DNA from 2 places in the Paenibacillus sp. 79R4 genome. Region 2 is predicted to be linked to the other one. Evidence: predicted binding sites of a transcription regulator. Region 2 holds the regulator's gene; the other holds the start of a gene.

Region 1 (16,316 bases), on a different contig from region 2:
AGATGGTCTGTACCATCTTCTTGAACCGCCCCATGCCCAGTTCATAAATCATAATTGCCAATATGATGGGGATAACGAAGCCGATCAATAGCTTCAGGAAGCTGATGCCCAGCGTATTGATTACGGAATCCCAGAAATATCGGTCCGACAGGATGATTCTGAAATTCTCAAGCCCTACCCAAGGCGCAGAATCCAGAGTATCGATAACGGTGTAATTCTTGAAAGCGATCGTCAGACCATAAATGGGTACGTAACAAAAAATAATCATAAAAATAACGCCCGGGATAATCATCGATTGAATTTCCCACTGGTTCTTGAAGTCTACGCAAAATTGCTTAACCCTTTGTCCCATAGGCTTCTTAGCAGGTGCTCCGGCTAACTTCTCCATTTAAGACTCCCCCTCTTTTAGTAGCAAATCCAATAAAAACGTTTTTATTTTTGCAAAAAATGGCCCTACTCGCTGCAAAAAAAGGAATGACCCTATATTTGTCTTTCTAAATAAGATCATCCCGCTTTATCTTTACCTGACAAGAACCGCGCACTACAATCTCGCTAGACAGCTTCTGCAGTTTGCCCTGCTCCTTCTTCTGAATCAATCGAACCAGGTGATCGATGACAAGCATCCCTTGTCTGGCAATCTGGTTCCTTACCGTCGTGAGCGGCGGCGAGAAATATTGAGCAATTTCAATATCGTCGAAGCCCATGACGCTTATATCCTCGGGAATTCTGTATCCCTCTGACTTTAAGGCGCGAATACATCCGATTGCACTCAAATCGTTCCCCGCCAAATATGCGTCCGGTACTTTGTCATGATGCGAGCGGAGGAATGATTTCACCACATTGTAAGATCCTTCTTCCTCAAAATACCCTTGTAAAATATAATCTTCATCCGTCTCCAGCCGATGCTCCCGAAGTGCAGCCAAATATCCTTCTCGCCGCTGTACGCTGTCATACATTGTATCAACGCCTGATATATAAGCGATTTTCTTATGTCCCAGACTAATCAAATATTTAGTCGCCTCATAACCGGCCACATACGAATCGAAGATCACGCTTCCCATCGTCTCGTTCTCCATGACCCGATCCAGAAATACCGCCTTGATCTTGTCTTTCTCCATCGCTGCGATGTCGTTCTCATCAATTTTGAGCTCTTCGTAAATAACCACACCATCGACACGCCGACCAAGAATATTGCTCATAATAACCTGTTTCTCCTTGGTAACGAATACGTTCAAGCCATAACCCAGGCGCTCACATTCGCGGGCCATCGACTCAACCAAAATGTAGAAATACGGCCCTGACACGCTGGTTGTAAAGAAGCCCAGCATCTTCGTCTTGCCTGACTTCAGCAGCTTCCCATTCAAGTTCGGCACATAATTCATACGCTTTGCTACCTTGAGTACATGCGACTTCGTCTCCGGAGTCAACACATCCACATCGTTTAATGCATTGGAAACCGTAGAAATGGATACCCCGGCTTCTCTAGCAACGTCCTTAATTGTAACTTTCGCCATTGGTGATCGTCCTTTTTAACAAAAACGTTTTTATAGATTTAAATTAACATAAAACGCTTTCAAAGACAATAACTTTATTTTATATCTCAAAAAGCTTTATTTCAGCGGGCTAACTCTCTACTTTCCGCCAATCAATATAGAGATTCAGGGAGCTATTTGATCAAACTCAATAGAAGACAGGCCGTTCAAACCTCAGCCAGCGGTTCTCGAGCCGCAACTCCTTATAGTCAATAGGCAATCAATTTTAAGGAGTAATGAATTTCTCTTGCATTTTAGTCTCTAATGCCATATAATCAATTTTGTTGCACTAAAATTACGCGCCCGTGGTCCAATGGATATGACGTAGGCCTCCGGAGCCTGAGATCGAGGTTCGATTCCTCGCGGGCGCGCCATAATTTTTCATACAAAACCCGTTGTGGGCTTTTTTATTGCCTTGAGTTTGACTATCTTTGACTTTTGATAAAAAGTTAGTTATTATAGGATTACAAATCATCAATTCCGTCAATTCTGGAATTGATCGAACTAATATATGAACAGCTTGAAACCAAGGGAGCTTCCCTGTGGGCTAATAATAAGGAGGGTTTATCGGTGAGTTATATTCCAATGGTTGTTGAACAGAGTAACCGTGGCGAACGTGCTTACGACATTTATTCCAGATTGCTGAAAGACCGCATCATTTTCCTTGGTACACAGGTTAATGACGTCGTAGCCAATTCCATTATTGCGCAGATGTTATTCCTGGATGCCGAAGATCCCGGCAAAGACATTCATTTGTACATTAACAGCCCTGGCGGTTCGATTACAGCCGGCATGGCCATTTTCGATACGATGCAATTTATCAAATCCGATGTATCCACCATTTGTGTTGGTTTAGCTGCTTCCATGGGAGCTTTCCTGCTGAATGCAGGCGCACCTGGCAAGCGATTTGCCCTGCCGAACAGTGAGATTATGATCCATCAGCCGCTTGGCGGCGCAGAAGGTCAAGCGACGGATATCGAGATCCGCGCCCGCCGCATTCTCAAAATGCGCGACAATTTGAATCGGATTCTCGCCGAGCGTACTGGCAAGCCGCTGGAGCAAATCGAGCGCGATACGGACCGCGACAACTTCATGAGCGCTGTAGAGGCCATGGAATACGGATTGGTCGACAAGGTTATCGATAAAGCCAACGCTTAATAGGGACAATAAGAACAGCAGGCCTGGACTTCCAGACCTGCTGTTTTGCTGTCTTTTATGTGATGATGGGCTCGGGCTCCTACTTAGCGATTTTCGACGGTTTCACCCCAAGCTCTGAGAATGAGAAATAGAACTCAGGGAAGCCGTTCACATAAGGCAAATACTCGTACAACGGCAGGAAGATTACGACTCCATCATTTTTCAGATAATAGCTTGGATTCTTGCCAATTGTCTTGAAGCCGCCAAAATACCCCTCGGTCGCCTCCAATTGCTTGGCAATCGCCGGATCGACAATGTTGCGGTAATCCGGATTGTCCTTCAGCACTTCGTCGAGCGTCAGCAGCTTTCCGTCACTGAGCCGGAAGGTCAAGCCTTCACGAACAGGGTTGCCATGTGCCCCACCCGTATATGAATAATACTGCAAGAGAATACTTAACAGCCCTTCACGATTGAATGTCACCGTGTAGTTGCCCAAAAACTGATAGGGCTCACCATTTGGAGAGGGACCTGCCTTTGTCTCTTGTAGCGATTGCTTGATAAATTCATCCGTCTTGCTCTGCAGTACGCTGTTGATTTTCCGCTCCGCAGTTTTATTCTTAAGTCCGCTGACCTGAGGGTACTCGACCTTAATCATGGCCTCGGGGATCGACTTATCGACCACGCGGGTCCCTACTCTGATCTTGTTCAGCTTATGCGGAACGAGGTCCAGCGTCTGCTTGGACGCATCATAAGTCGAGGTAAATCCCAGATGATCTGTCAGTACCTTGGCCGATACATAAGGCTGACCATTCAGCTCTTTCCATTCATAGGGAAGCACTTGCGTACTCCCGTTTACAACCGCCCAAGCTCCGTCCTCTTTCGGGGTGAGCTGAACTACAACATGATCTCGTCTCAGAAAATAGCGGTTGCTGCCTTTATCGTATTTAACCTTTACTTTTAACCCTCTCTCGATAAGCTCCAGCGGAACAAGCACATCCTGTTGCCCTTGTATGCCCTGCAGCTTCAGCGGCTTGCCCTTTAGGGTAATCTGCACAGAGGCAGGCTCCTGGTCAGAGTTCCGTACAGCAGCCCCCTGAGGCAGGGATTCTGCCCCGCCTGTTTCACCTGTTATGTGGTTGTTGTCCAATATAGCAGCCGATGCAGGTACAGAACCCCCTAGACCGCTTATAGTAATTACTGCTATCAACACAATAGCCAGAGCAGAAGCCATTACCTTTGAGATCCTAGTTGTCATTGGACTTCTCGTCCTCCTTTCATAGTTATCCCAATTTTTCCCCTGCTGTCCAGAATTCATGCAAATGACGGAAGATTACTGCTTTATAAGGGACAATAAATAGATACAGGAGATAAACATACCACTTGAGGGCTAGTACCTATGAAGGAACGGAATCCATAACAGGCTCGATCAACTTCGGCCTAATCTAACGAAACTGAGGAACGCTATGTAAGGGAAAATCCGCATGATGTGAATCTAACGAAACGGTAGAGCGTTATTCATGCTAATTTAGACCCGAATAGCTCTTTTTTGATCAAATAGCGATATCCTGTTTCGTTAGATTTTTTGGAGGCCACTTTATGCCCAAATAACGATTGCCAGTTTCGTTAACACGATCAAACTAGGGCCTCCGTCCATGCATGCGCCAATACTGCCGTTTTTTTTCGTCGCGAACCGTAACACCCAGCTTGGAAAGCTCTTTGCGCAGATCCTCCGCATCCTCTTTATCTTCTCTGTCAATAGCCTTCTCCCTTGCCAGGAATAATGCATTTGCACCCGGGGACAGCCCGGGAGCATCGGCTACCCATCGCGCATATTCTTCAGCAAATGGGTCTTGCTCACGCCAGTCATATCCGGCGCGGATAAACGCTTCCGCTATAGCTTTAGACTTCCCATCCGCCTCGTCCCGGAAAAGCTCACGCCCGTTCATATCCAACAGGACCAACTGCTTCCGATCCAGAAAGATCGCGGCCACCTCCTGTCTTGCAAAGACCCGTTCCTCATCGTGGATCTTCAACCGGACCTCCCGATCAGAGAGACGAATTTGCAAGCTTTCCTTCACCGCGATTATGGAGAGAATTCCCCCGCCAACCAGGCCAAGCGCCGTCATCACGGTTGAGCCCCAAGCCCCGTGCATAGAAGAGACCAACTTGAACACTCCCTGAAAGGGAAACCATGGTAATGCCACGATCCATTCGGCCAACACCGGTATAAACCAGCCGGCCACTGCCCCAAGAATCGGGAACACCGCCCAAATTATTATTTTGTCCTTCCTGGAGACCCCTAGCTCCATCCATTGCGATTGCGATTCATATTGCAACGCTATTCTCCCCTTCCTGAGCAAACATCTGCTGTCTCTTTTGTATTTTTTCGCGGGAACTTCATGATCACCTTGGCACCCTGTTGCGGCTCCGACTCCACCCGAATCTGCCCTTTATGGGCGATCACGATCGCTTGGGCAATACTCATGCCCAGACCTGCCCCGTCGGTCGTCTCATCCGTGCTTGTGCCACGATAATACCGCTCGAACAAATTGTTCCGCGTCTCTTCATCCATTCCCTGGCCATTGTCCGATACACAAATCCAGGCGTAATCCCCTTCCGTACCGGTGCTTACTGTAATCTCCGTTCCCTCAGGATTGTGCTTCACCGCATTGGTAATAATATTGTCCAGCATACGCCGGAACCACTTCGGATTGGCCATGATCCTCAGTTCATCGTCATATTCCTCATAAGAGAAGGTTGCTGTTTCAATCGTAGCGTCATTGACATACCGCAGGACAGAACGACGAACGAACTCGTTCATCTCAATCGGCTCCAGCACCATTTGCTCTGCATTATTCTTAATCTGGAAGGTTAACGAGAAATCCTGGAGCAGCTCCAGCATAAAGTCGCCTTTTTCCCGGATGACCTTGCCCATTTCTTTCAGTTCGGCTTCATTCCAAGTGAATTGTCCGCTCTCCAACAGATGGCCATATCCTTGAATCGATGATAGCGGCGTCCTCAGATCATGGGATATACCGACCATCCACTCCTCCCGAGTCTGTTCCAGCAGCCTGCGATCCCGCTGTGAGGCATCCAGCTTGGTGGCCATTTCGTAAAATCCAGCGATAACCTCTTTATAAAGTCTGTAGCGCATGCGGATCTTGCCATTACGCCGGAATACCTTTTTACGTTCCTTCTCCGTCAACGCTTCACTGTATCTCCCCTCACTCATCCGTTCGAACCAGCTGGCGAATAGGGTTAGTGGCTGCCCGTAGCGATATCCATGCCAAATCGATACCCCCAACGTCACCACCATGACACCGGCTCCCAAAATAACAAGCGCCCGGATAAGGTCATAGAAGATCGACTGTCTTTCTACAGCGCGCCCTGGTTTGCCTTGATGCAGTAGCCAGGTATAACCCGTACCGCCATCATATTGAGCCGATAATTCCGTCGGATAGTTGCCTGGCTCCGAGCGAATCGACACCAAATCAAGCGGATAATATTTGTTGATTTGGCTATTGTCCGAGTGCCCGATAGATTGCAGTATGGTCCCGTCTTTATCCACGACCTGCAAATAATCGTCATTGCCATTCAGCTGCTGCTCCAGCTCCGCCATGGCATCCTCCCGAACTAGCCCGTTCCGGTTATACTTCTGATACCATTCATCCAGCCGCTTTGTACCCAAATCCTGTCTTCCCATTAAATAAAGGACGGATTTCGAACCATCCGTTTCCGGTTCCAGCGAGGCCATCACCCGGTAGGAGTCAAGCCTCCGCGTCTCCTGAATATTCAGCAGCTCCGCAGCCCCGTATTTCGTCTTCAAATCGGCAGGTGCGTTCAGGGAATAAATTACACGCCCCTCCTCATTGACAACCTGGAGCCAATATCCCTGCTCGTTCAATAAATTTTTCCAGCGACGATTCATTTTCACTTCATCCTGATGGATAAAGGTCTCCGACTTGATCGCATCCACGGCCCCTGTAGAAAAGGTCCGCTTCAAATCGTTGTTGGCTATATAATTGAACAAGATGAGCAACAGAATCGTCATGGTCAGTATAATCAACACCCACTGCAGCAACAGCTGATAGGTAAAATGCAGGGCAAGACGAGTTTTGATCCTCCTCATAGGTTCACCTTAACCAGCTTGTAACCAAGGCCGCGAACCGTCAGCAGGCATTCGGGATTGCCCGGGTCCTTTTCAATCCGCTCGCGGATCTTGCGAATATGCACCATTACGGTGTTGTCATCCCCAAGCCCATCCATGCCCCATACCTCTTCATAGAGCTGCGCCTTCGAGAAGACGATGCCGGGATGCTTGCACAGGAACAACAGCAGCTGATAGGCCTGAGCAGGGCAAGGAACCTCCTGGCCTTCTACAAGCAGCATGCCCGAAAACTCATCGAGAACAAATCGGCCAAATTCGTAGCGGCTGCGGCTCTCCTCCAATCTGGACGGTGCAGGCGTTGCAATCCCTCTGCGCAATCTGGCCTTCACACGGGCAGCAATCTCCAGCGGATTAAACGGCTTGGTTACGTAATCATCCCCGCCCGTCGCAAAGCCTGTTAATACATCGAGATCCGAAGTTCGGGCTGTCAAATAAATAATATGAGCATCCGAAGCATTACGAATTTGCGGACATAAATCGAAGCCCGTCTGATCGGGCAACATGACATCCAGCAAAATAATATCCATCAGGTGGCGCTTAACGATCTCCAAAGCCTCTTTACCGTTATACGCCGTATAAATATGGCGGAAGCCCTCCTTGCGCAGCACCATTTCGATTAATTGAACAATCGCCTTTTCATCATCAACCAACAGAATCTTGGCATTGTACATCTGATAACCACCTCAGACAGCATTGTACCAGATGGATCTTAATTCGAGCTAAACATATTCCGGACTGTTTAACAAATATTAAGCTGAACTTTACTTCTGCTTTAATGCGCACTGTTAGACTGATTCCGAGGTGATTCATATTGACTAGCAAAAGGATACGTATGATCGATTGTTTACGCGGATTCAGCCTACTTGGCATTCTACTTGCCAATATGCTGATTTTTCAGTACGGGATGCATGGGAAGGATATGCTTCAGTTATTTCATGTAACGACCGTCGAATCAACGGCTCATCAATTTGTGCAACTGTTCGTAGAAGGAAGTTTTATGCCGATTTTTACGTTTGTGTTTGGATTTGGCATGATCAAAATGAAAGAGAGCCTAAACGCAAAGAAAAGAAAAGCCGGCTTGCCTTTGCTGCGCAGATTCGCTTTACTAGGGGGGATCGGGTTCCTTCACAGCACCTTTCTGTGGGAAGGGGATATTTTGCTCTATTATGGCATGATCGGGATTTTGCTTCTCATCTTCATGAACCGTCAACCCAAGACACTGATCATTTGGTCCTGTGTTCTGCTCACATTGGTGGGGTTATTAGGGTTATTTCCGGAAAATAAAGAAGACAAAAGCGCAAAGGAAACGAAGCAGCATATAGAGGCATATGTCAAAAGCACTGTTACGCTTTATGCTGAAGGAAGCTATACGGAGATCAAGCATGATCGTGCAACCGCTGATCCTATGGGCAAATCGCCAACAGAAATGCTGGTTCTAACCATGATTGCACCGATGCTGCATATGCCTTTATTTTTGCTTGGCATGTATGCCGCGAAAAGGCGTTGGTTTGCCGACCCCGCACAGAAAAGCGCTATCTACCGTAAATATATGCTGATTTTCCTGCCGCTTGGACTTCTGTTCAAATCATACAACCTCCTGTATCCGGCGCAGATCGGCGCGGGAACCGGGCTGCTGGTTGGAGGGAGCCTGCTGTCCATCGGCTATATGATGGCTTTTGCCTTAACCTATTCCAAATTTTCCTCGTCACGGCTATTTGAATATTTTGAGGCTGTAGGCAAGCTGTCGCTCACCAACTATTTAATGCAAACGGTAATCTGTACAACAATTTTTTATGGCTACGGATTAGGCTGGTTTGGTAAAATCGGCATCATTCTGGGCTGCGTTCTGGCGTTCTTGATCTATGCTTTACAGATGTCTATCAGTATCTGGTATAACTCACGCTTCAAATCTGGCCCGATGGAACGGATTTTGCGAATGTGGACCTATTTCTCTTTCGACGGCAAGGCCAAGCGGAACAAGCGGAAGAAGACCACTCCAGCTATAGAGATGTGAGCTTCTTTTTATGTTATATATCCTGGACTAAACTCAAAAAGGCCCTCCCTCAGCAGACATAACTGCTTAGGGAAGGCCTCTTCTTATATCCTGTTGGTGATTTATTCCCGACCGCTCTTCAGCTCAGTCCAGAAACGGTCGTACAGACTCAATTTATCGCCTACATCACCGAGCCATTCTGTACGTGACAATTCATCCTCAGACAAGTTAATCATCTTGTCAGCATTGTATTCCGCACTATGGAACGGGGTGGCATTCTTATTTGGATCGCTGTATCCGATGGATTCATAGTTCTTCGCGCTTACTTCAGGCTCAAGCATGTAGTTAATGAACTTCTCAGCCAGTTCCTTATGCTTGGCATCCTTAGGAATCGCGTAATTATCCGCGAAGATCGTGCTGCCTTCCTTCGGAATAACGAAAGCGACATCCGGATTATCCTTAGCGATAAAGGAAGCATCCCCGGACCATACAGTACCAATCCAGCCCTCTTCTTGAATCATTTTTTGCTTAATATTATCTGTATCAAAAGCGAGCACGCTTGGCAGTAGTGTCTTCAGATCGTTAACGGCTGCGGTAACTTCCGACTCGTCCTTCGAGCTATTGGAATGTCCGGCTTTCTTCAATGCCATTCCGATGATCTCACGGTTATCGTCGAGCAGAATCACCTTGCCTTTATATTTAGGATCCCATAGATCCTCCCAGCTATTGATTTCATCCTTAACGTATTTGGTATTGTAAGCAATACCTGTTACGCCTGACATATAGACGATGGAATATTTGTTTCCAGGATCAAAAGTAGGATTCTTATAGGCTTCAGCCAGATTCTCAAAGTTCGGAATGTTGTTCATATCGAGTGGAGCGAGCAAATCCTGCTTGATCATCGTCTCAACCATGTAATCGGAAGGCTGAATCAGATCATACCCCGTACCCCCTGCCTTAATCTTGGCCAGAAGGTCCTCATTGTTCGCAAACACATCATACTTCACCTTGACATCGTATTGCTTCTCGAAATCCTTAATGACGTCCATATCGAAATTGTCAGCCCAACTGTAGATATTCAGCGTCTCCTTCGACGATCCGCAACCGGACAACAAACCAACTACCATCATTACTGCCAGCAACAAGCCAGCCCACTTCATTCTTTTCAATTCCTTTATCTCCTCTCTTTCATGAAACTTTATTATATTTAAACCATTTTCTTACTTCGTAATCAAAAGTAGCTTTGGGAACTTCCTCTTCAAAATATAGGTTCAAAAATTGGTTTTCAGCACCGAAGCCGATACTTCTGACGTGCGTTTTTCAAACGCTTAAGTTGAATGAAACTTAAGGCATAAGGGAGCGTAGCTACGTAGTTGGTACATAAGCACGGAAAACCCGGCTGAATTCAAGATTCGATGTCGAATAAACCTTCAGTGTTGCTTCGTGATCAAAAGCGACTTTTTGAAATTCCCCCTCAAATAAAGGTTCAAAAAGTCGGTTTTCAGCACCGAGAAGGTTGAATGAAGCCTAGGGCGTGAGGAGCGCAGTGTACGTAGTTGGTACATGAGCACCGGAAGGCCCGGCTGAATTCAAGATTCGATGTCGAATAAACCTTCAGTGTTGCTTCGTGATCAAAAGCGACTTTTTGAAATTCCTCCTCAAATAAAGGTTCAAAAAGTCGGTTTTCAGCACCGGGAAGGTTGAATGAAGCCTAGGGCGTGAGGAGCGCAGTGTACGTAGTTGGTACATGAGCACCGGAAGGCCCGGTTGAATTCAAGATTCGATGTCGAATAAACCTTCAGTGTTGCTTCGTGATCAAAAGCGACTTTTTGAAATTCCTCTCTAGAAAGGAAGTACGGATTGCTTCTTTTGGCCCTTACCCTTATTCAAAATAAACTGAGCCAGGAATATCAATGTCACGCTGACGATAATCAATATCGTACATAATGCGTTAATTTCCGGGGAAATACCCCGTTTGACTTGTCCATAGATATAAATCGGCAAAGTTGTCGAATTCGGGCCGCTAACGAAGAAGCTGACCATGAAGTCATCGAGCGACATCGTAAAGGCAATAATTGCCCCGGAGATGATGCCCGGCAAAATCTGCGGCATCGTTACAAAGCGGAACGTCTGCCATGCTCCAGCGCCCAGATCCTGCGCTGCTTCCTCCAGACCATCCTTCATTCCGGCCAGACGTGTAGAGACAACGACATGCACATAAGAAATACTGAATGTAATATGGGCAATAATGATCGTCAATCTTCCGAGCGGAATATGGAATTGGGTGAACAGCATTAATAGCGACAAACCCATGATAATATCCGGAATAATGATTGGCAAGTATATTAAACCGCCCATTCCTGCCTTTATTTTCTTGCTCACCTTGCGCATCGACAACGCGGACATCGTTCCTAGCAGAGTAGATACCAAGGTAGATACCACTGCCACAATCAAAGTGTTCGTCAAAGCTTCCATCACATAGCTATTGTCGAACAAAGAGATATACCAATCAAACGTAAAGCCGCTCCAGTTCGAAGCCAGACGAGAGCTGTTAAATGAGTAAACAATGATGATAATGATCGGGATGTAAATAAAGATCATCATCAGTAAGGAGTGGATGCCGAGAAGCGGATGATTCTTGCTTTTCATTAGCTCTCCTCCTTCACTTTCAAATGTCTAGATGTCATCGCCCGATTAAAGAGAGCGATCATAATCAGCGAAGTAATGACGAATATCACGGACAAGGCTGACCCGAACGGCCAGTTCCGAGCCCCTAAGAATTGACTCTGAATGATGTTGCTGATCATCGCCGATTTGGCCCCGCCGAGAATGTCGGTAACGACGAACATCCCAGTTGTTGATACATACACGAGCACCGCACCTGTCATAACTCCCGATTTAGTCTGCGGCAGAGTAATATGCCAGAACGATTTCCAAGAGGTAGCCCCCAGATCGCTGGCCGCCTCCAGCAGCTTCTTATCCATTTGCTCGAGCGCCACATAAATTGGCAGCACCATAAACGGGATAAAGGTATACACCATCCCGAGCAGCACGGCCCCTTTAGTATACAGCATCTGCAACGGCTCATGAATGAAGCCCAGATCAAGCAGCAATGAATTCACAACGCCCTGAGTTCTCAGCAGCAGGACCCAAGCATACGTACGAATCAGGAAATTAATCCAGAATGGAATCGTAATGAGTACGAGTCCCCAGGTTTGCATTCTCGGGCCCGCGTTCGCGATATAATAGGCAAGCGGATAGCTCAGCAGAAGACATATCGCCGTTGTCACGACCGACAATACGATCGTATCCCAATAGATACCCAGATATAATGGATCGAAGAACGTCGCATAAGAGTCCAGATTGAAATGATAGACTACATTCCCGAGCTCATCGCGGTCCATGAAGGAAATGCCTACCACCATCAGCATCGGTAAGATCAGGAACAGGGATAACCATAAAAATACCGGCAGGAGGCTTAGGTTTGACTTCCTCATGATCCGATATTCACCTCATCCCGAATGTTCCAATGAACTCCAATTCTCCCCCCGACTTCCCACATATGGTTGTCTTCAGAATCGAGTACAATCGACACGGTCATTGGTTCCTCATCAAGCTGGACGATGACTTTATGGACACTTCCCAAATACTGTACATCAATAATCTCACCGGTACGCTTCGCACCATTAAGATCAGGAGTACCGTGAAGCTTTTCCGGCCGCACGGCGAACAGGCGTCCATCCTCGGAAAATATGTTGTTCTCCCCGATGAAGGTAGCCGAGAAAAGTGTCGTTGGCGTAGCATACACCTCGCGAGGTGTGCCAATTTGCTCCACTTGCCCGTTATTCATAATGACGATCCGGTCTGACATCATCATCGCTTCATCCTGATCATGCGTTACATATACAAACGTAATCCCAAGGCTGCGCTGCAAATGCTTCAATTCAGACTGAAGATTCTTACGCAGTTGCAAGTCAAGTGCACCTAGCGGTTCGTCCAGAAGCAGTACCTTGGGTTTATTTGCAATCGCGCGGGCAATGGCAACACGCTGCTGTTGTCCGCCCGATAATTGATGGGGATAGCGTTTCGTAAGCGGGGTTAATTGCGTCATCGCCACCGCTTCTTCTATTCGTTCACGCCGCTCTTTAGCAGGCAGCTTTTTCATTTTTAGTCCAAAATCAATATTATCTTCCACCGTCATATGCGGAAATAGAGCATAATGTTGAAAGACAAGGTTCAAATCCCGTTGATTTGGAGGCAGCTTCGTCAGATCTGCACCATCGAGTAATATTTTGCCTTTCGAAGGTTGCTCAAATCCTGCGATCATGCGAAGAATCGTCGTCTTGCCACAGCCGCTCGGACCCAACAAGGTCAGGAATTCCCCTTCCTTAATCGTAAGCGATAGCGGATGCACTACAACTTGTCCTGCAAAGTGCTTCTCAACCCCAGCCAGTTCAATCATGTATGCATCAACTCCTTTAGAAGTAATGGAATGTCTCAAAGTCCTCTTTAAATGGACAATCAGATATCGAGATTTAGTGTTCTGAACTGCCTCATTAAGAAAAAAAAGCCATATCCATTGGTATGGCTTTTACAGGTCTATTGATTCATTTTTGCAATATACACTATACCTTTTTTTAGACTGAGTTACAACACTTTTCTAAGCTATCGGACAGGATTTCCCTGAATCATTGCCCGAATCGACAAAATATTTGCCCACATTATGCGCAAAATGGATTTACCCCTCTCGTTTGCTAATAATATCCCCTGTCCGTTCAAAAAATAAGCGGAAAAATAGCGAAATAGCCAAAACATAAAAAGGAGCATGCCGCGTTTTCATCGCCGCATACCCCTTTTTAAACTCGCGATAGCTTCTTATTTCATCTCATAAGTAATACTTAAAGAAGTAGAAACCGTAATCTCACCTGGCTCGACAGATGTCCCTGCGTCCGAAGCCGGCATCGCCATATCCTTCATGACATAATTCTGTGCGTACATCGATACGTTGCCACCCGATTGAGTGATATTCAACGCCGCACCCAGCTGACGGTTTGCTGCCTTAGCAATGGCGTTTGCCTTCATATTGGCATTGTTCATCGCCTTCTGGATTGCCTCGGCCAAATACTGGTCCGAATTTTCTACACTGAAGTGGATATTGTCGATACGGTTAGCTCCTGCCTCTGTAGCTGCGTCGAGCAATGCTCCGACCTTCTCCAGATCACGATAAGTCACGCTCAAGGTATGCGTGGCCGTATAACCCGTCAATTTCTGACCGTCCTTCTCGTTATACGTATAATTCGGCTGTACATAGAACTGCCCTGTTTTCAGATCCTTGCTATCGATCTTCCAAGTTTCTTTGAGCAGCTTATTCACTTGAGCAACCTTGGCAGCATTGGCGCTTTGCGCTTCTTTGGCTGTCTTGGCCTGCGTCTCCACACCGATTGAGAGGTAAGCAACATCCGGCTTCACCGTCATTTCTCCATTGCCGACTACATTAATCACGTTCTTCTGCACCTCGTCCGCATAAGCTGGAGTGGCCTGGAATACTCCGCCGAACACCGGTCCTCCAAGCAGCAGCGCTCCTGTAATCATAACTACTCCTACGGGCTTCAACCATTTTCTCATCATTATACCCTCCATTACTTGGTGAATTCTAACTACTAAACGAAGATGGCTGAGAAATGTTGCAGGATTATAAATTTAATTAAAAAGACCTCCATTCAATAGTTATGAACAGAGGTCCTTCTAGTTCTTGTCGTAGCGAAAAGGCGATTATTGGTTCTCCAATTCTTCCTTGCTAACCAGGTTGATTAAAGCGTTTGCAGCCTGTTCGGCGTCCGCACCTTCAGCACTGATGTAGATTTCCGTACCGGTACTGATCGCGAGACTCATAATGCCCATGATACTTTTAGCATTCACTTTTTTATCGTCTTTCTCAACGAAGATTTCAGAAGAATATTTATTCGCTTCCTGAACGAACAACGCCGCTGGACGGGCGTGCAGACCAGTCTTCAATTTTACAACAACTGGGTTCTTGATCATAAACCTATACCCCCCTATTACATTATCAATCAACAGTTTTTATTATATTATTATAGCATACAGACCAGTAGCACACTAGCAGAACAAATTCAGGCGTTGCGAATTTTTTCCGCCATCTCATCAATTTTGCGCAGACGGTGATTTACGCCGGATTTACTAACCGTTCCTTTGAGCAATTCACCGACTTCCTTCAGATTCATATCCGGGTGGGCCAGCCTTACCTCGGCTACCTCACGCAGCTTGTCCGGCAGATTCTCCAGACCGATCTCCCGCTCCAACAGCTTGATATTATCGATCTGTCTTACCGCTGCCCCAATCGTCTTGTTCAGATTCGCCGTCTCGCAATTGACGATTCGATTGACCGAATTACGCATATCTCGCATAATTCGCACATCCTCGAACTTGAACAACGCTTGGTGCGCGCCGATAATATTCAGCAGCTCAATAATCTTCTCACCTTCCTTGATGTAGAAGATGAAGCCTTTCTTGCGTTCAATACAGCGCGCATTCAGATGAAATTCATTAGCCAGATCGACCAGCGCCCGGCAATGCTCTTCATACATCGAAGCAATCTCCAAGTGATAGGAGGAGCCCTCCGGGTTATTCACCGACCCGCCTGCCATGAAAGCGCCTCGCAAGTAAGCTCTCTTACAACAGTTTTTCCGAGTAAGCTGCGGATTAATCCCCTCTGTGAAAATAAAACCCTCAGATACGATGTGCAATTCCCTCAAAATCTCTTCGACTCGAACTGGAATACGTACAATGTATACATTGTTCTTCTTCAACCGCATCTTCTTGCGGACCAGCAGCTCCGTATGGATCTGGAAGTGCTTCTTCAACAAGGAATATATTCGCCTAGCAATCGCGGCGTTTTCCGTAGAGATATCCAAAACAACCTTTTTATTCGAAACCTGAACCGAACCGTTCATGCGAATCAGGGCGGATAACTCAGCCCTCTCGCAGCAGGGTTCTGCCTCGACCAAGGTTAATTCTTTTTTGGTTTGCGCCGCAAACGACAAGGAACTCACCCCTTCCGTGTAATCCAGTCCTGTACAAGCTGATATATATGATGGCTTAGTTTGTCCGCATCATGCCTTAAATATCTGCGGAACATGACTAGCGTATCAGCAATCACCTTATAGCCGCGGCTCGTGACGACATCCCAGTCGATCTGAACCGGCTTGGCGCCCTTCTCGGCGTAATAGTCCTGCACCTGTGTAGGAATCTCGCCGTCATTCACGATGACATAATCGAACAAATGATGTCCGACATGCTCATATACGGCCTTCAAATGGTCGCTGACCGTATAGTCATCCGTCTCGCCTGGCTGGGTCATCACGTTACAGACAAAGATCTTGATCGCATTCTTGTTCTCCAGCACCGCCTCAGCCAGCTTCGGTACGAGCAGATTCGGAATAATACTCGTGTACAAGCTGCCCGGGCC
Region 2 (16,316 bases):
ACGCGATAACCACGTGGCGATATAATCTCCTCCGAAGTCGCCGCTGCGGAAGGATAACCGAGCAGACGGGTGATGTGAACATCGTCCAAGAGCTCATCGTCACTCGATCGCTTCAGCCCCAGAATAATCTCACGGATCGCATCGTCGCTATCGTCCTTGGCATAATCTTTATAGAGCAGCCAGGCTTCCTCCTCCATATTGCTGACCAGCTCTTCCATTTGCATGCTAATCAGTCGGCCTTCAATCCCCAGCTCATTAATAAAACGCTTGATCTCCAGCTTAATGCGGATAACCATCTCCACACGCTGCATCACATTTACCACTTCGGGAATCGTCACTAGTTCTTCGAACTCTGATGCAGACAGATTCGTTAAAGCCTGATTGAGCACCGCCCTGTATTTCTCCAGCGTCTGGATTGCCTGGTTTGCCTTGGTCAGAATTTCACCGCTCTCCTTCAGCGCGTACCGCAGTCCTCCCTGGTACAAAGTAATGATATTGCGGCGCTGTGAGATCGATACGACCAGCTTGCCCGTCTGTTTAGCAACCCGTTCCGCCGTTCTGTGGCGTATCCCGGTCTCCGACGAGGCAATGGATGAATCAGGAATCAGCTGTGTATTTGCATATAATATTCGTTTTAAATCCTCACTAAGAATGATGGCTCCATCCATCTTGGCCAATTCGTACAGATAGTTAGGAGAAAAATCGCAATTGATGGAAAACCCGCCTTCTACAACCTCCATGACTTCGGGGCTATAGCCGACAACGATTAAACCGCCGGTCTTCGCACGCAGCACATTTTCCAACCCATCCCGAAAGGAAGTGCCCGGAGCCACGAGCTTCAGCAAATCATTCATTTTCTCTGCCTGAGTTGTTTCTTTCATTATTGTGCCCCCTAATCTAATGCAACAGCAAGCGCATCTGCAACGGTATTTACACCGATTAATTCGATCTCTTTGGGTCCCTGCCAGCCCTTCAGGCTCTTCTCAGGCAAGATCACCCGTTTGAAGCCTAGCTTCGCCGCCTCCTTCACTCTCTGTTCGACGCGTGAGACCGCTCTGACTTCCCCTGTAAGCCCGACTTCCCCAAAGACGACATCATAGGGCTTCGTAGGCACATCGCGGAAGCTGGAGGCTAAACTGACGGCAATCGCCAGGTCTACGGCAGGCTCATCAAGCTTCACTCCGCCGGCCAGATTTACATAGGCGTCCTGGTTCTGCAGGAACATGCCCATTCGCTTCTCCAGCACGGCAATAATCAGATTCATCCGGTTATGATCCACACCCGTAGCCATTCTACGCGGGGAAGGGAATAAAGTTGACGCAACAAGAGCCTGAAGCTCAACCAGCATCGGTCTGGTTCCTTCCATACTGGCCACGACGGTAGAACCCGCAACACCAAGCGGGCGTTCGGAGAGGAACAGCTCCGAAGGGTTGAGAACTTCCTCTAAACCAGCCTCATTCATTTCAAAGATACCCATCTCATTGGTGGAGCCAAAACGATTCTTAACCGCACGAAGCAATCGGTATGAATGATGACGCTCGCCCTCAAAATAGAGCACGCAATCGACCATATGTTCCAGCATGCGCGGTCCGGCAATAGCCCCCTCCTTTGTAACATGTCCGACCAATACCGTAGCGATTCCCTGCCCTTTGGCAACCCGCATGAACCGGGCCGTACATTCCCGCACTTGGGAGACGCTTCCGGGCGCGCTGGTGACTTCCGGCATATATACGGTCTGAATGGAGTCGATAACGAGGAAATCCGGCTTAACTTCATCGATCGCTTCCTCGATTCCATCAATACTGCTCTCGCACATAACGTAGAGATTCGGGGATAATGCGCCGAGCCTCTCTGCCCGCAGCTTCGTCTGACGAACCGATTCTTCTCCGGAGACATAGAGCACTTTCCGGCCAGAGTTAGCCATCTCGTTCGAGGTTTGCAGTAGCAATGTCGATTTGCCGATTCCAGGATCCCCGCCAACCAGCACCAGGGAACCAGGGACGATCCCTCCGCCCAGCACTCGGTTAAGCTCTCCAATCCCGGTAAGGATTCGCGGCAATCGGCCACTCTCTATATTTATGATCGGAAGTGGCTTTTCTTTCGTATGAAATATGCCGGAGGACATCCCCTGCGTCTTGACCACTTTCTCCGTTTCTTCCACCATGCTGTTCCATGCCCCACAACCAGGACATTTTCCGTACCATTTCGGTGATTCATAGCCGCAATCGGTACAGAAGAACTTTGTCTTTACTTTTGCCATTAATCTCTCCTTCTTACTTTCGCAATATTTAACAAACCTTGCAGGTTGCACCACAAAGCTAATAATCAAAGTTTATCATTGTTATCGATTTGGCGTAAAGTTTTGTGTGCAAACAATTTTCGTTAACTCCTGAAAAAACATGTAAGTATTCTTGAAAAGAAATCAAATGAAGAAAATTATGTATCACTTTTTGTGTGTAAAAAAGCAGCTTCCAAAGCAAACCTGCTCTGGAAGCTGCTTTTATTATGTTCATCGGCAATCTAGCCGCTCTAATGAAGAGATTCAGGTGGAATATTAGACAAAGCCCAACAATTTATGCCATTTTCACAAAATCTCCGGTCTTCTTGACGCTTAATTCGCCATTTTCTTCATCGATCGTGAGCGAATCGCCCTTCTTCACCTTACCGGTCAGCAATTCCTCAGACAGCCGGTCTTCGATATGCTTCTGAATCGCCCGGCGCAATGGACGAGCACCATAAGTCGGATCATAGCCCTCTTTTGCCAGAAACGCCTTCGCTTTGTCTGTCAGCACGAAGTCAACATCGAAGTCGTTCAGCCGTTTCCGCAATTCTTCGGACATCAGCGTTACGATCTCTCCAATATGCTTCTCTTCGAGAGAATGGAACACGATGATCTCGTCGATCCGGTTCAGGAACTCAGGACGGAAGCCCTTCTTCAGTTCTTCCATTACCTTGGACTTCATGTTATCGTAATCGGCACCTGCGTCGGTTACGGCAGTGAAGCCCATTTTTGTATTGCGGCGGATCGCTTCTGCTCCGACATTGGAGGTCAAAATGATCAGCGTGTTGCGGAAGTCGACAACCCGGCCTTTGGAATCGGTCAGTCGTCCATCCTCAAGCACTTGCAGCAGGATATTGAATACTTCCGGATGCGCCTTCTCGATCTCATCAAGCAGCACTACCGAATAGGGCTTGCGCCGTACTTTCTCGGTCAGCTGACCGCCTTCTTCATAACCGACGTAACCTGGAGGCGCGCCGACCAGACGAGCGGTGGAATGCTTCTCCATATACTCCGACATATCGATACGGATAACCGCATTCTCATCGCCGAACATCGCTTCAGCCAAAGCGCGGGCCAATTCGGTCTTACCTACACCTGTTGGTCCAAGGAAAATGAAGGAGCCCATAGGACGCTTCGGATCCTTGAGTCCGGCACGCGCCCGGCGGATAGCCCGGCTGACTGCCTTAACGGCTTCATCCTGACCGATAACACGCTCATGCAGGATCGACTCCATATTCATGAGACGCTCGGTCTCTTCTTCTTTCAGCTTGTTGACCGGGATTCCTGTCCAGCTGGCCACCACCTCGGCGATATCCTCCGGAGTCACCTCAGAATCCATGCGCCCTTGCTTTTCTTTCCACTGGTTCTTCGTGACATCCAGCTCTTCGCGAATCTTCTGTTCGGTATCACGCAGGGCAGCCGCTTTTTCAAATTCCTGACTTTGCACAGCGGCGTCCTTCTCCTTGCGGATATCCTCCAGACGGCTCTCCAGCTGCTTCAAATTAGGCGGTACCGTATATGTGCTCAATCTCACCTTGGAGCCCGCCTCATCGATCAAGTCGATCGCTTTGTCCGGCAAGAAGCGGTCCTGAATGTAACGATCGGACAATTTAACGGCTTGCTCGATCGCTTCATCTGTAATTTTTACACGGTGATGCGCTTCATAGCGATCGCGAAGGCCGTGCAAAATTTGAATTGTCTCCTCCGCAGAAGGCTCATCGACCGTTATCGGTTGGAATCGGCGTTCCAGAGCCGCATCCTTCTCAATATACTTGCGGTATTCGTCCAGCGTAGTTGCCCCGATGCATTGCAGCTCACCACGTGCCAGCGCCGGCTTCAGAATATTGGAAGCATCGATGGCGCCTTCGGCTCCACCAGCACCAATCAGCGTATGCAACTCGTCTATAAACAAGATGATATTACCGGCTTGGCGAATCTCGTCCATAATCTTCTTCAAACGGTCCTCGAATTCACCGCGGTACTTCGTACCCGCTACGACAGAACCCATATCAAGAGTCATGACGCGCTTATCGCGCAATGTCTCAGGAATTTCGTTATTTACGCTCTTTTGAGCCAAGCCTTCGGCAACCGCGGTCTTACCAACACCAGGTTCACCGATGAGGACCGGATTGTTCTTCGTCCGCCGGCTCAATACCTGGATAACGCGTTCGATCTCTTTGCTGCGTCCGATTACCGGGTCGAGGTTTCCCTCTTTGGCGGTAGCGGTCAAGTCGCGAGCAAGGCTATCCAACGTTGGCGTGTTCACATTAACAGGTGCGCCATGATGGCTCGATACAGCTTCGCTGCTGCCAAGCAGCTGCAACACTTGCTGACGTGCTTTATTCAAGCTGATGCCCAAATTGTTAAGTACTCGTGCAGCTACGCCTTCGCCTTCACGGATCAATCCCAGCAGGATATGCTCGGTCCCCACATAGGTATGGCCCAACTTGCGCGCCTCATCCATCGACAGTTCGATAACTTTCTTGGCACGCGGCGTATAGGCAATATTAATCGGCTGTTCCTGACCGCGACCAATCAAGGCTTCAACTTCATCTTGTATTTTCTCCAAACCGAGGCCAAGGCCGATAAGAGCTTTAGCTGCAATGCCTTCGCCTTCACGGATCAATCCCAGTAGAATATGCTCCGTACCGATATTGTTATGCCCGAGTCTGACCGCCTCATCCTGAGCCAAGGCCAGTACCTTCTGGGCGCGTTCTGTAAATCTACCAAACATCATATTCCATTACACCTCCAAATTAAATCTATTCTGCCGCTTATGATCATGATGTAACACCGAGAGCTTAATCGACATCGAATCTTGAATTCAGCCAGGCCCACGGTGCTCATGTACAAACTGCGTACGCTCCACTCCTTAAGCTTAGCTTCATCCAACCTTTCCGGTGCTGAAAAGCGGCTTTTTGCCCGTAAAATAACGCCTATTTTATTGCAAATTATCCTTCAAATGCTCGCGTATCACCTTGGCGCGGTATATATCCCGCTCTCCTGGGGACATATTTCCCCCCTGCCTCTTCTGCAAGAAGCCTGGCTGCGTCATAACGTTCAATTCATTTAAAGCATGGAATGGCACGTTCACGAAACCAAGATCCACACCGAGTCGAACGTCAGATAAACGCTGCGCCGCCTCCTTCGAATCGATGATTTCGGAATAGGATAATATTCCATATGAACGCATTATACGATCCATAATACGGATTCGCGAGTCAGAAAGCAATTTTTCTCTGGCTACTTTTTCATGTTCAATAATTTGTACTACGACACCATACAGGTTGTCAATAATCTCGGATTCGTTCTGTCCCAGCGTAATCTGATTGGAGATTTGGAACAGGTTGCCGACGGTCTCGCTACCTTCGCCATAAATCCCGCGCACAGCCAGGCCGACCTGAGATACAGCCGACAGAATCCGCCCGATCTGACTCGTAAGAGCCAGCGCAGGAAGATGGATCATCACGGAAGCCCTCAGCCCTGTACCGACATTTGTCGGACAGCTGGTCAAGTAACCGCGCTTGTCATCAAACGCATAATCGACATGATCCTCGAAGATATCGTCAACCGCCGACGCTTTCTCCCAGGCCTCTTTGACCTGAAGTCCCGGATACAGGCATTGAATCCTCAAGTGATCCTCTTCATTCACCATGATGCTCAAGCTCTCATCATCGCTTATGAACGCCGCGCCATTCCGGGATTCAGTAACCAGGCTCGGACTGATCAGATGCTTCTCCACCAAAACCTGCTTATCCAGATCATCCAGGTCATCCAGCTCGATGGGATGAAGTTTCCCGAACGGCTGCATCCGCTCATCGCTGAGCACCTGTTCGAACTGGCTCAGCACCTCCTCCGATTGCTGATTCGTAGCCAATATAGGAAAGGGATATTCAACCAGGTTACGGGCGATCCGCACCCGGGTGCTAATTACGATATTCGATTCATTCCCATCACGATTCATCCACTCGCTAAGCGGCTGCTCTGTAAATTGAAGATTTCCCATCGCAATTCCTCCTTACTCTGCGGAAATGTTCTTCTCAAGTTCACGGATCTGATCGCGCAGTGCCGCTGCTTCTTCGAACTGTTCGTGAAGAACCCGGTATTGCAGTTCCCGGCGGAGATCATCCAGCTTACGCTTCATATGGATATGCCCGCCAACCCGTCTTGGCACCTTACCGACATGTGTCGTACTGCCATGAACCTTTCTTAATAGAGGGTCCAGACGATCATTGAAATATTGATAGCAGGAGCTGCACCCGAACCGGCCCAGCTTGCTGAATTGAGAATAGGTCAACCCGCATTTCTCACAGCGCAGGTTCTCCGCCGGCTTTACACCCGAAGCCTGACTGGAAGTCGCAGGACTGAAGTCGAGCAGACCGGATAACAGATTATGAATCGAGAAGCCTCCCGCCGTTCCAGGAATTAATTCTCCCTTCTCGCGGGCACATGCTTCACAAATATGAAATTCTGTCTTTTCCCCATTCACGATTTTCGTAAAATGGAGCGTAGCAGGACGTTTACCGCATTCTTGGCATTGCATGATTGGAATCCCTCCTTAACTGGATAGACTCATTAACCTAACAAAGAAATCAACATCGCCTTCATCATTTGCGCCCGGATCTGATCGCGGTATGGCAGCTTCACCATCAGCACTTCCCGAGATATAGCCGCCTTCATTAGTGCTGCTTCCCTTCGGGTGAGGAACCTTGCTTCCTCCAGTTGATAGATCAGTCCCTCTGCCGCCGTCTGGCCCATTTCATCACCGATCGTATGCTGCAGATGAGTATGCAAGCTAACCGGACCGGGGAGCTCGATGCGGCGGATACGAATATAACCTCCTCCGCCTCTCTTACTCTCCACCAGATAACCCTTCTCCAGCGTAAAGCGCGTGCTGATGACGTAGTTAATCTGGGATGGAACACAGGAGAACCTGTCTGCCAGATCATTACGCTGTATCTCTACAGCGCCCTCCGGACTCTCTTGCAAAATGCTCTTAAGGTGCTTTTCGATAATATCGGAAATATTACGCATCACCCATCCTCCATTGCTCATTACTCCAACATACAGCCAATATTGGATAACCCATATACCTATTATTAACCGTACTGTTCGGTTTGAATATCAGAGGGTGCTTCCAATTTAATACCACAGGCCTTAAAGGCAGTTCAAAAAGTCACTTTATCATAACTAGCCGTATGTTGACTTTGACTTTCTTTGACTTTGATTTTATTATAGCACAATTTTTGAATTTGCCAATGGGGTGTTCAGACGATCCTCATAATAAAAAGGACACTCCGGCATGAAGTGCCCTTAATAAAGGTATCTTGAACATTTTCTTGGACTAATAACCGCTGTTTGTTATCCCTCAAGGAAGCTTTTGCGATAAAGGTTTGGCGGCATGCCGACAACCTTCTTGAAGGAGGTGCTGAAATAATGCTGTGAATCGTAACCTGTCTTCTCGGCGATCTCATGCATCGTCAGCTTCGTCCCCACCAGCAGGCGGATGGCCATCGTCGTTCGTACATGAGTTAGCATGCCGATGAAGGACTGGCCTGATTCCTGTTTGAAAATGCGGCTCAAATACACGGATGATACGCCAAGCTCATCTGCAACGTACTCTAAAGTCAGCTCGGGATCGCTATACCGCTGCTCGATCATTTCCCGCGCTTTTCTGACGAAATCAGACATACGCGCCTCCCGGTTGACCATCGTTTTGGCTGCTGTGTATAGCTCCGGTAAATTGGCATTCCCCTCGTTCAGCTGAAAACTGACCAGCACAGCCAGTTCCAGATACTTCTCACAGGCCTCAGTAATTCGAGCGCCCATCGCGGTGTCCTCGCTTCCCCAGACCAATACGACGATCATCCCGGTCTGATCGCGGAAATGGACATAATCCTCGGCATCGCTCGTCTCCTCAATCAATTCGTCGATCACGTTCTCGATCGCGAACAGCAAAAGCTGCCGATCCTTCTCGGACATGAATGCCTTCCCCTTGGACTGTTCCGGCCAGCGCACGATCCCGACCATATCGGGCAGTCTCTCCGGCATTTGCAAGAAGGCTAGCTGCCCAGCAATTTCATCCTCGCTTACATCGCCTTCGATCCATTCCAGGCAGAAGCGTTCCCGCAGCAGCGACACATTCTTGTCGAGCTGCTTTGAAGCCATATCGAGTATTTTCTCATTGGTGGACTCCACGTCCAGCTTCCTGGAGACGCCCGACAGCACTTCCCTTAATTGTCCTGGATTAACAGGCTTCAAAATATAGTCGTCAACGCTGAGCTTGATCGCTCTTTTGGCGTAGTCAAATTCATCATGTCCGGTAATAATAATCACTTTGCACCCGGGAAGCTGATCACGAAGCTTGCTGATCAAAGTCAAGCCATCCATAATCGGCATACTGAGGTCAACGATAAGAATATTCACCTGCTCCCGCAGGGCTAGTTCCAGCGCTTCTTCTCCATCCTCGGCCTCACCGACAACCTGCATATTCAATCTATCCCAATCTATCGAGCTCCTGATTCCCTCGCGGATAATAAACTCATCATCAGCTATAATGACCTTCCACTTCATCCCTCTACTCCTCCCGATGCATAATAGGATGACGAATCGTCACGATCGTCCCGCTTTTCCATTGACTATCTATTGATATGCCATAAGGCTCTCCATAGCTGAGGCGGATCCGCTCCTGCACATTCCTGAGTCCATAGCTCTTAAGAAGCCCTCTCTCTTCCTCGCCTTTCTCTTGCGGTGTGGGCTGCATGTAATCGGTCTTGCCAACCTGATCGAGCTGTGTGCGCAGCAGGTCCAGCTTACCCTCAGTCATGCCGTTGCCATCATCCTCAATCCGAATGACAACCATTCCTTCCTCAGCCGTTGCCCGGATCGATATAAAACCTGATCCGCGCCGCTCCTTAATGCCGTGATAGATGGCATTCTCCACAACAGGCTGCAGGATTAACTTAATGACGAACAAATTCATTAATTCCGGCTCAATTTCGATACTATAGTTCAGCTTGTCTTTATAGCGAGTCTTCTGAATCATCAGATAACTGCGGATATGTTCAAATTCATCGGCAAGCGGAATAATTTCTTTGCCCCGACTTAGCCCGATCCTGAACAGACGAGATAAAGATTCAACGACTTCTGTTGCCTCATAGGCTCCGTCTTTTCTGGCCAGCCACTGGATTGTATCCAGTGTATTATAAAGAAAATGCGGTTGAATGTGAGCCTGCAAACTGCGCAGCTCCGCTTCCCGCTTCAAACGCTGCTCCTCATTGACCTGCCTTAGCAGGCGTTTGATCTGCGCAAGCATCTGGTTGAAGCTATTGCCAAGCATGCCGATTTCATCACGGCGTTTGCCGTTATAACGAATGCTCATATTGCCATTCTCCACTTTATGCATGAATGACGACAGCTGGATAATCGGACGGGAGATCGAATAGGACAAATAATAGGAAGCCGCGATTCCCAGCAAGCTGACGAGAAATACAAAAGAGACGATATACAGATTAATCTCATTGATCCCCTGGATCCTGTCCTGCATCGGAAAGACACCAACCGTCGTCCAGCCCGTAAAGGATGATTTTTGATAAATATACTGTATCGGCTTGCCATCTACTTTTTCTGCAAAATCCCCGGCATTGTCCGTTAAAATTCGTTCCCGCTCAAGCTGGTCAACAATGGAGTTTTTAGGAGCGTAAAGTGCGTCTCCCTTGTCATCCATCACGATCAGATACCCTGACTTGCCGAGTCTGACATCACGGACCACCTCGGCAATCAGCCGCGATTTGAAATCGATCAGCACGACACCCTGCACAGCCTGAGTCTCCGGATCAAGCACTGCGCGAACGAAGGAGACAACCTCCTCATCCTTGTAATTCGCATGACTGGTTACATTTCTTTTGACCGGATGTCCAACAAGCTTGAAGATTCCCTTCGCCTTTACGGCATCCTGATACCAGTTCTCCTCCGTCAAGTTCCGGCTGGTACGTGCATACATCTCGTTGCTTAAATACTCTCCCTTATGGTTAACGACCATAATCCCAGCGATCTCGGAGTGAAGTGTCGTAAAGCCCTGGAGGAATTTCAGCGTGTTGTAGCGCTCCTGTTCCCCGGGAAAGGCCAAGGTGCCTTCCGCAAAGAACCTTCCTATCTCCGGATTAAAGGAAATCAGATACGATATGTTCTGCATATTGCTGGCGTGATAATCGAGTGATTTATTCACATTGCCAATCAACTGGGATGTCTGCCCGTTGACCTGCTCTTCGATGGTGTAACTGGTAGCCCATGAAATTAACAGCCCCAGGCAGAGCGCCGGAAAAATGCTAATTAGCAAAATATGCAGGATCAGCTTGTCGCGAATCGACCAGTTATCAAATTGCAGCCATTTGGTTCGCATGCTTGTTCTCCTCCCAATCCCAAACGACGATGTTGTGGTTATTTAGCATAGAAGTGTTCGACATTGGATTTGGTTACAACGGATATTCCGGTATCCACATAGGTCGGAAGTGGAGGGACCTGTGCCTGCTGCCAATCCGCAACCGGCTCGACCAGCGAATTGTTCAAATGAAATAGCTGCATCAGTGCCCAGTAACCCATATTCCAGGTGCCTTGAGCCATCGTCGCGGATATAACGCCCTGCTTGATCAAATCCAGCGTTCCTTTATTGGTGTCAAAGCTGATAACCTGAATGTCGCTGCGGTTGTTATTCATTAGCGCATTGCCTACGCCGATCCCCCCAACGGCTTCCGTGACGAAAATTCCCTTCAGATCCGGATATCTTAGCAGCAGCTCCTCCGTTCTGTTCTCGGAGACGACCTGATCCCCCTTGTCCTCAACGATCTCTACGACTTTAAGATGGGGATGCTGTTCCTTAAGCGTCTCGGTGAATCCAGTAACACGCTGTTGTTGATTTAATTGATTCTGTTGGGTGAGAATAGCTACAATTCCCGACTCTCCAATCAGTTCATCCATCTTATGGGCTGCTACGACTCCAGCATTATAGTTATCCGTACTCAAGAAAGAGTAGGCCTTGCTATTAGGGACATTGGAATCGAACAGCACAACCGGTATACCTGAAGAGACTGCCTTATCGATAACGTTAATCAGCGCCTCCGAGTTAATAGCCGAGACGGCAATTCCCGCAGGCTTCTTGGCGATGACCTGCTCAAGCACGGTGACTTCCTCATGCTCGTCATATTGAGTAGCACCCCGATACTCCACGGTTACTCCCAACGCCTCCGCTGCATCCTCGAAGCCCTTCAGCGTATTTTTCCAATACTCATTGCCGGCGAGGTAGTTCACCATTACATACTTCTCATCCGATTCTCCCCGAAGTCCGACGGCCGCTTCCATCGGATCAGATGCCCCGCGGGTATAAGCCGAGTACAAATAGATCAAGAAAAGACTGATCAAAACAATATATAAAATAACTAGTTTCTTCACTGCTTCCCCCTCCGGCTTTATCAAGGTAGTCCGTTTACCTGTTGGCTTGACCCCTTCAATTATACTTCGTTCGGCCAGAAATAAAGCGCTATCTTCGTATGGGATAGAAAAACCGCACCCTCAATCAGATCATTGGTCGCGGTACGGTGACAACTCTATTTTGCTTCGGTTATGCCGCTGTTTTATTTTTATTGTAAATATCGAAGGCGACGGCCAGCAGCAGAACAAGCCCCTTAATTCCTTGTTGATAATCGATACCCAGTCCGATCAACGACATTCCGTTGTTCATCACACCCATAACGAGGCCACCGATCATCGCGCCGATCACAGTACCGACACCCCCCGACGCCGAAGCCCCGCCGATAAAGCAGGCCGCAATCGCATCAAGCTCGAAGTTGACGCCCGCCTTGGGAGTAGCGGCGTTCAAACGCGCGGTAAAGATCAGCCCGGCAAGAGCTGCCATAACGCCCATATTTACAAATACCCAGAAGGTCATCTTCTTCGTCTTTACGCCTGACAGTCGGGCCGCCTTCTCATTGCCGCCCACGGCATAAATATGGCGTCCCATAACCGTCTTACGCATCACGAAGGTGTATAAAGCAACCAAGGCAAACAGGATAACAAGCACATTCGGAATTCCGTTATAAGCAGATAGTACAAAGGTGAATAAATTAATAATGATAACTATAAAAGCTACTTTGGCGATAAATAACGGCAGGGACAGCACTTCAAATTTATAGCGCGACTGAGTAATCCGACCTCTCCATTCCATAAAGAGATACAGTAGAGACAGCACTGCGCCAAGCAGCAGAGTCAGCATATGAACATTCCAACTGCCGGGAAAATCGGGAATGAAGCCCGAGCTAATGCTGCGGAATCCGCCGGGGAATGGGCCGATTGATTGACCGCCCAGCACCAGCATCGTAAGACCGCGGAACAACAGCATCCCTGCCAGGGTAACGATAAAGGACGGAATGCCGACTGCAGCGACCCAGAAGCCCTGCCAAGCGCCAATCAGCGCCCCCATCAGCAGACATAACAGCATGGTGAGTGGAAAGGGTATGTGGTAATTGACCATCATGACGGCCGCCATGGCTCCGATGAACGCTGCGATCGAGCCAACGGACAGATCGATATGTCCCGTGATGATCACCAGCAGCATGCCGATTACTAGAATCAGAATGTAGCTGTTCTGCAATACCAGATTCGTAATATTCAGAGGCTTAAGCAAAGTACCGTCCGACAAAATTTGAAATAGTCCCATAATTAGCACAAGGACCAAGAACATTCCATATTGTCGTACATTGTTGCGCAGCAGTTTAGTTATGGTGCTCATCTTGGATCTTCCCCCTACTCTTGGTCATCAATTTCATCAATGCTTCCTGCGTCGCATCCTCTCTTCCGATCTCCCCGGTAAATCTTCCTTCGCTCATCACATAGATCCGGTCACACATACCAAGCAGCTCCGGCAATTCGGAGGATATCATCAGGATGCCTTTGCCGGAATCGGCAAGCTCGCCTATAATCGAATAAATCTCATATTTCGCGCCTACATCAATCCCTCGTGTAGGCTCATCCAGGATCAGCAGGTCTGGCCCTGAGAAGATCCATTTGCTAAGCACTACCTTCTGCTGATTGCCCCCGCTTAAATTGCCGGTCTTCTGCAGAATGCTTGGGGCCTTAATGTTCAGTTTCTTGCGGAAATCCTCAGCCACGATGATCTCCTGGTTATCGTTAATGACAAACCCTTTCGAGATCTTGTTCATTGCCGCAAGTGTCGTATTGCGCTTGATATCATCATTCAGAATCAGGCCATACTCCTTGCGGTCCTCGGTCACATAGGCAATACCTTCCTTAATGGCTTGGGTAATACTCTTCAAATGAAGCTGCTTCCCGTCTTTACGGATCTCGCCGCTAATGCGCCGGCCATACGATTGCCCGAACAGGCTCATCGCCAGTTCCGTCCGCCCTGAGCCCATCAGCCCGGCAATACCAACGATCTCGCCGCGGCGCACTTCAAAGCTGCAGTTATCGATCACTTTGCGATCGCCCAGCACGGGATGGTATACGTTCCAATTTTTCACCTCGAAAAATAGGTCGCCCAGCTTCGGTGTATGCTCCGGATAACGGTTCGTCAGCTCGCGTCCAACCATGCCTTTGATAATCCTATCTTCTGTCACGTTGTCCTTTTTCATATCCAATGTCTCTATCGATTTGCCGTCACGCAGAATCGTGATCGAGTCAGCGACCTGAGTAATTTCATTGAGCTTATGAGAAATCAGTACCGAGGTGATCCCCTGTTTCTTGAATTCCAGCAGCAGGTTTAACAGATTCTCGCTATCATCCTCATTCAGCGCTGCCGTGGGCTCATCGAGGATAAGCAGCTTTACCTGCTTGGAAATGGCCTTGGCGATCTCCACCAGCTGTTGCTTCCCGACACCAATCTCCGCGATTGGCGTATTCGGCGATTCATTCAGACCGACCAGCTGCAGCAGCTCTCTCGTTCGAACGATCGTCTCGTTCCAATTGATCATCCCTCTTCTTGTCTGCTCATTTCCGATAAATATATTTTCTGCAATCGTTAATTGAGGAACTAACGCCAGCTCCTGATGGATAATGACGATCCCTTTGTTCTCACTCTGCTTAATGTCCTTAAATTCGCACACTTCGCCTTTGAACAGGATGTCACCCTCATAAGTACCGTGGGGATATACACCGCTTAGTACCTTCATCAGCGTCGACTTGCCGGCGCCATTCTCACCGATCAGCGCGTGTATCTCACCCTCCTGCACACGAAGGTTTACATTCCCGAGCGCCTTAACACCGGGGAAGGTTTTGGTAATCTTCCTCATTTCCAAAATTGCTGCCGTCAATGGTGCTGCACCCCGCTTTCGGAAATATCGTTATAAATGATTTAGCGACAGCCATGAAGCAGGCCGTCACTAAATCATTCGGAGATGATTCTACTTCATGTCAGATACAGAACTTGTAAGTTATCCGTTGAGGCTGGCGAAATTCTATATCGTAAGAAAGCCTACTTTTGCATCGCAGCCGCTCATTCTTGAATAGGTTCTATCCGGTCTTCTTATCAAAAGTGAACCTTATTGAGTTGCCTTGGCTACTTTAGTTGATCTTCAGTGTAGTAACCCGAATCAACCAAAATTGTCTTATAGTTGTCTTTGTCTACAATAACGGGCTCCAATAAATAGGAAGGAACCACCTTCTCGCCATTGTCATACGTCGTTGTATCGTTAACCTCTGCCTCTTCTCCCTTCACGATGCTCTGCACCATGGTGACGACTTTCTTTGCTAAAGCGCGCGTATCCTTAAAGACAGTTGAGGTCTGCTCGCCAGCAATAATTGATTTTACAGAAGCAAGCTCGGCGTCTTGACCCGTCAGAATTGGCATTGGCTTATTTGCTGAACCATAACCCACACCCTTCAGAGAAGAGATTACCCCAATGCTAATCGCGTCATTTGGTGCCAGAACAGCGTCTACCGTAGCATCCGCGTAGTTGGCGCTTAGCAGGTTATCCATCCGCGCTTGCGCTGTAGCACCATCCCAGCGCATTGTGGCAATTTTATCCATCGTGGTCTGTCCGCTACGAACAACAAGCTTGCCGCTATCGATATAAGGCTGTAGTACAGACATCGCTCCATCGTAGAAGAAGTAAGCATTGTTATCATCCGGCGATCCCCCGAACAACTCGATATTGAACGGACCTTTGCCATCCTTAAGACCCAGTTTGTCAACCATATAGTTCGCTTGCAGCTCGCCAACCTTGAAATTGTCGAATGTAGCGTAGAAGCTCACATGCTTGCTTTTCTTGATCAGCCGGTCATAAGCAATGACATCGATATTTGCCTCAGCTGCTTTATCCAGTACATCGGTCAATGATTCTCCATCGATCGGAGCAATAACAATGACCTTAACCCCCTTGGTAATCATGTTCTCGACTTGGGAGACCTGATTCTCAACAACATCCTCCGCATACTGCAAATCAACCCCATAACCGATACTCTCGAATTCCTTCTTCATGTTGGCGCCATCGCTGACCCAGCGCTCCAATGTCTTGGACGGCATCGCAATCCCGATCGTCCCGTTCTCCCCACTGCTGTTCTTGCCCTCTCCGCTGTTTCCGCACGCTGCCAGAACCATAATTAAAGCGGTTACAACTAACAACGATAGTCCCTTTCTCATCAATTGATACGCCCCTTTTCCATGCTATTTGTATTCCTATCTCTATCTTAAGGAAAGCTGCCGCGCAGGTCTTTTGACGTATTCAACTTGTTTTTATAAAAATTCAAAGTAAAGGGGGATCTGGATAGGGGCGGTCGATAATGGAAAGCAGGATAAACAGGACGTAAGATCCCGTGGTTAAATAGGCTAAGAAACACGTACAAGTTTGAGAGAGTGCAGATAAAATAACTGCAAAAATGCATTAATTTCTGCTGAAATGTGTTCATAACCCTATAAAAAAAACTGCATTTCTGCAGTTGTTGTTGATGGACGATTCATTATCCAAAATATATATAGCTGTGCGTTAAAGTCACTATTGCTATGTAACAGTTGTAAAGGAATTAGATG

The links. The regulator CtsR, encoded in region 2, represses protease genes until heat stress. The targets are predictions, from matches to a motif close to ATGGTCAATAAAGGTCAAACA.
Region 1: the regulator CtsR is predicted to act here: its motif matches at 1,951-1,971, upstream of clpP (ATP-dependent Clp endopeptidase proteolytic subunit ClpP).

The regions. Positions count from the first base shown of each region.
Region 1 covers NZ_QJOT01000001.1:46,560-62,875, reverse strand. Annotated here, with positions in the region: gene DMN77_RS00320 (ABC transporter permease) at 1-388, opposite strand, end outside; gene DMN77_RS00315 (LacI family DNA-binding transcriptional regulator) at 495-1,514, opposite strand; tRNA gene DMN77_RS00310 (tRNA-Arg) at 1,832-1,906, shown strand; gene clpP (ATP-dependent Clp endopeptidase proteolytic subunit ClpP) at 2,103-2,690, shown strand; gene DMN77_RS00300 (PdaC/SigV domain-containing protein) at 2,770-3,924, opposite strand; gene DMN77_RS00295 (YqeB family protein) at 4,307-5,005, opposite strand; gene DMN77_RS00290 (HAMP domain-containing sensor histidine kinase) at 5,008-6,798, opposite strand; gene DMN77_RS00285 (response regulator transcription factor) at 6,795-7,508, opposite strand; gene DMN77_RS00280 (DUF418 domain-containing protein) at 7,670-8,851, shown strand; gene DMN77_RS00275 (ABC transporter substrate-binding protein) at 8,953-9,990, opposite strand; gene DMN77_RS00270 (ABC transporter permease) at 10,673-11,479, opposite strand; gene DMN77_RS00265 (ABC transporter permease) at 11,479-12,327, opposite strand; gene DMN77_RS00260 (ABC transporter ATP-binding protein) at 12,324-13,292, opposite strand; gene DMN77_RS00255 (SIMPL domain-containing protein) at 13,706-14,458, opposite strand; gene DMN77_RS00250 (HPr family phosphocarrier protein) at 14,603-14,872, opposite strand; gene whiA (DNA-binding protein WhiA) at 14,962-15,891, opposite strand; gene DMN77_RS00240 (gluconeogenesis factor YvcK family protein) at 15,897-16,316, opposite strand, start outside.
Region 2 covers NZ_QJOT01000020.1:56,594-72,909, forward strand. Annotated here, with positions in the region: gene disA (DNA integrity scanning diadenylate cyclase DisA) at 1-881, opposite strand, end outside; gene radA (DNA repair protein RadA) at 893-2,260, opposite strand; gene clpC (ATP-dependent protease ATP-binding subunit ClpC) at 2,574-5,018, opposite strand; gene mcsB (protein-arginine kinase McsB) at 5,223-6,287, opposite strand; gene mcsA (protein-arginine kinase activator protein McsA) at 6,300-6,824, opposite strand; gene DMN77_RS21200 (CtsR family transcriptional regulator) at 6,857-7,315, opposite strand; gene DMN77_RS21205 (response regulator transcription factor) at 7,643-8,854, opposite strand; gene DMN77_RS21210 (cache domain-containing sensor histidine kinase) at 8,859-10,682, opposite strand; gene DMN77_RS21215 (substrate-binding domain-containing protein) at 10,721-11,728, opposite strand; gene mmsB (multiple monosaccharide ABC transporter permease) at 11,898-13,064, opposite strand; gene mmsA (multiple monosaccharide ABC transporter ATP-binding protein) at 13,048-14,601, opposite strand; gene chvE (multiple monosaccharide ABC transporter substrate-binding protein) at 14,847-15,929, opposite strand.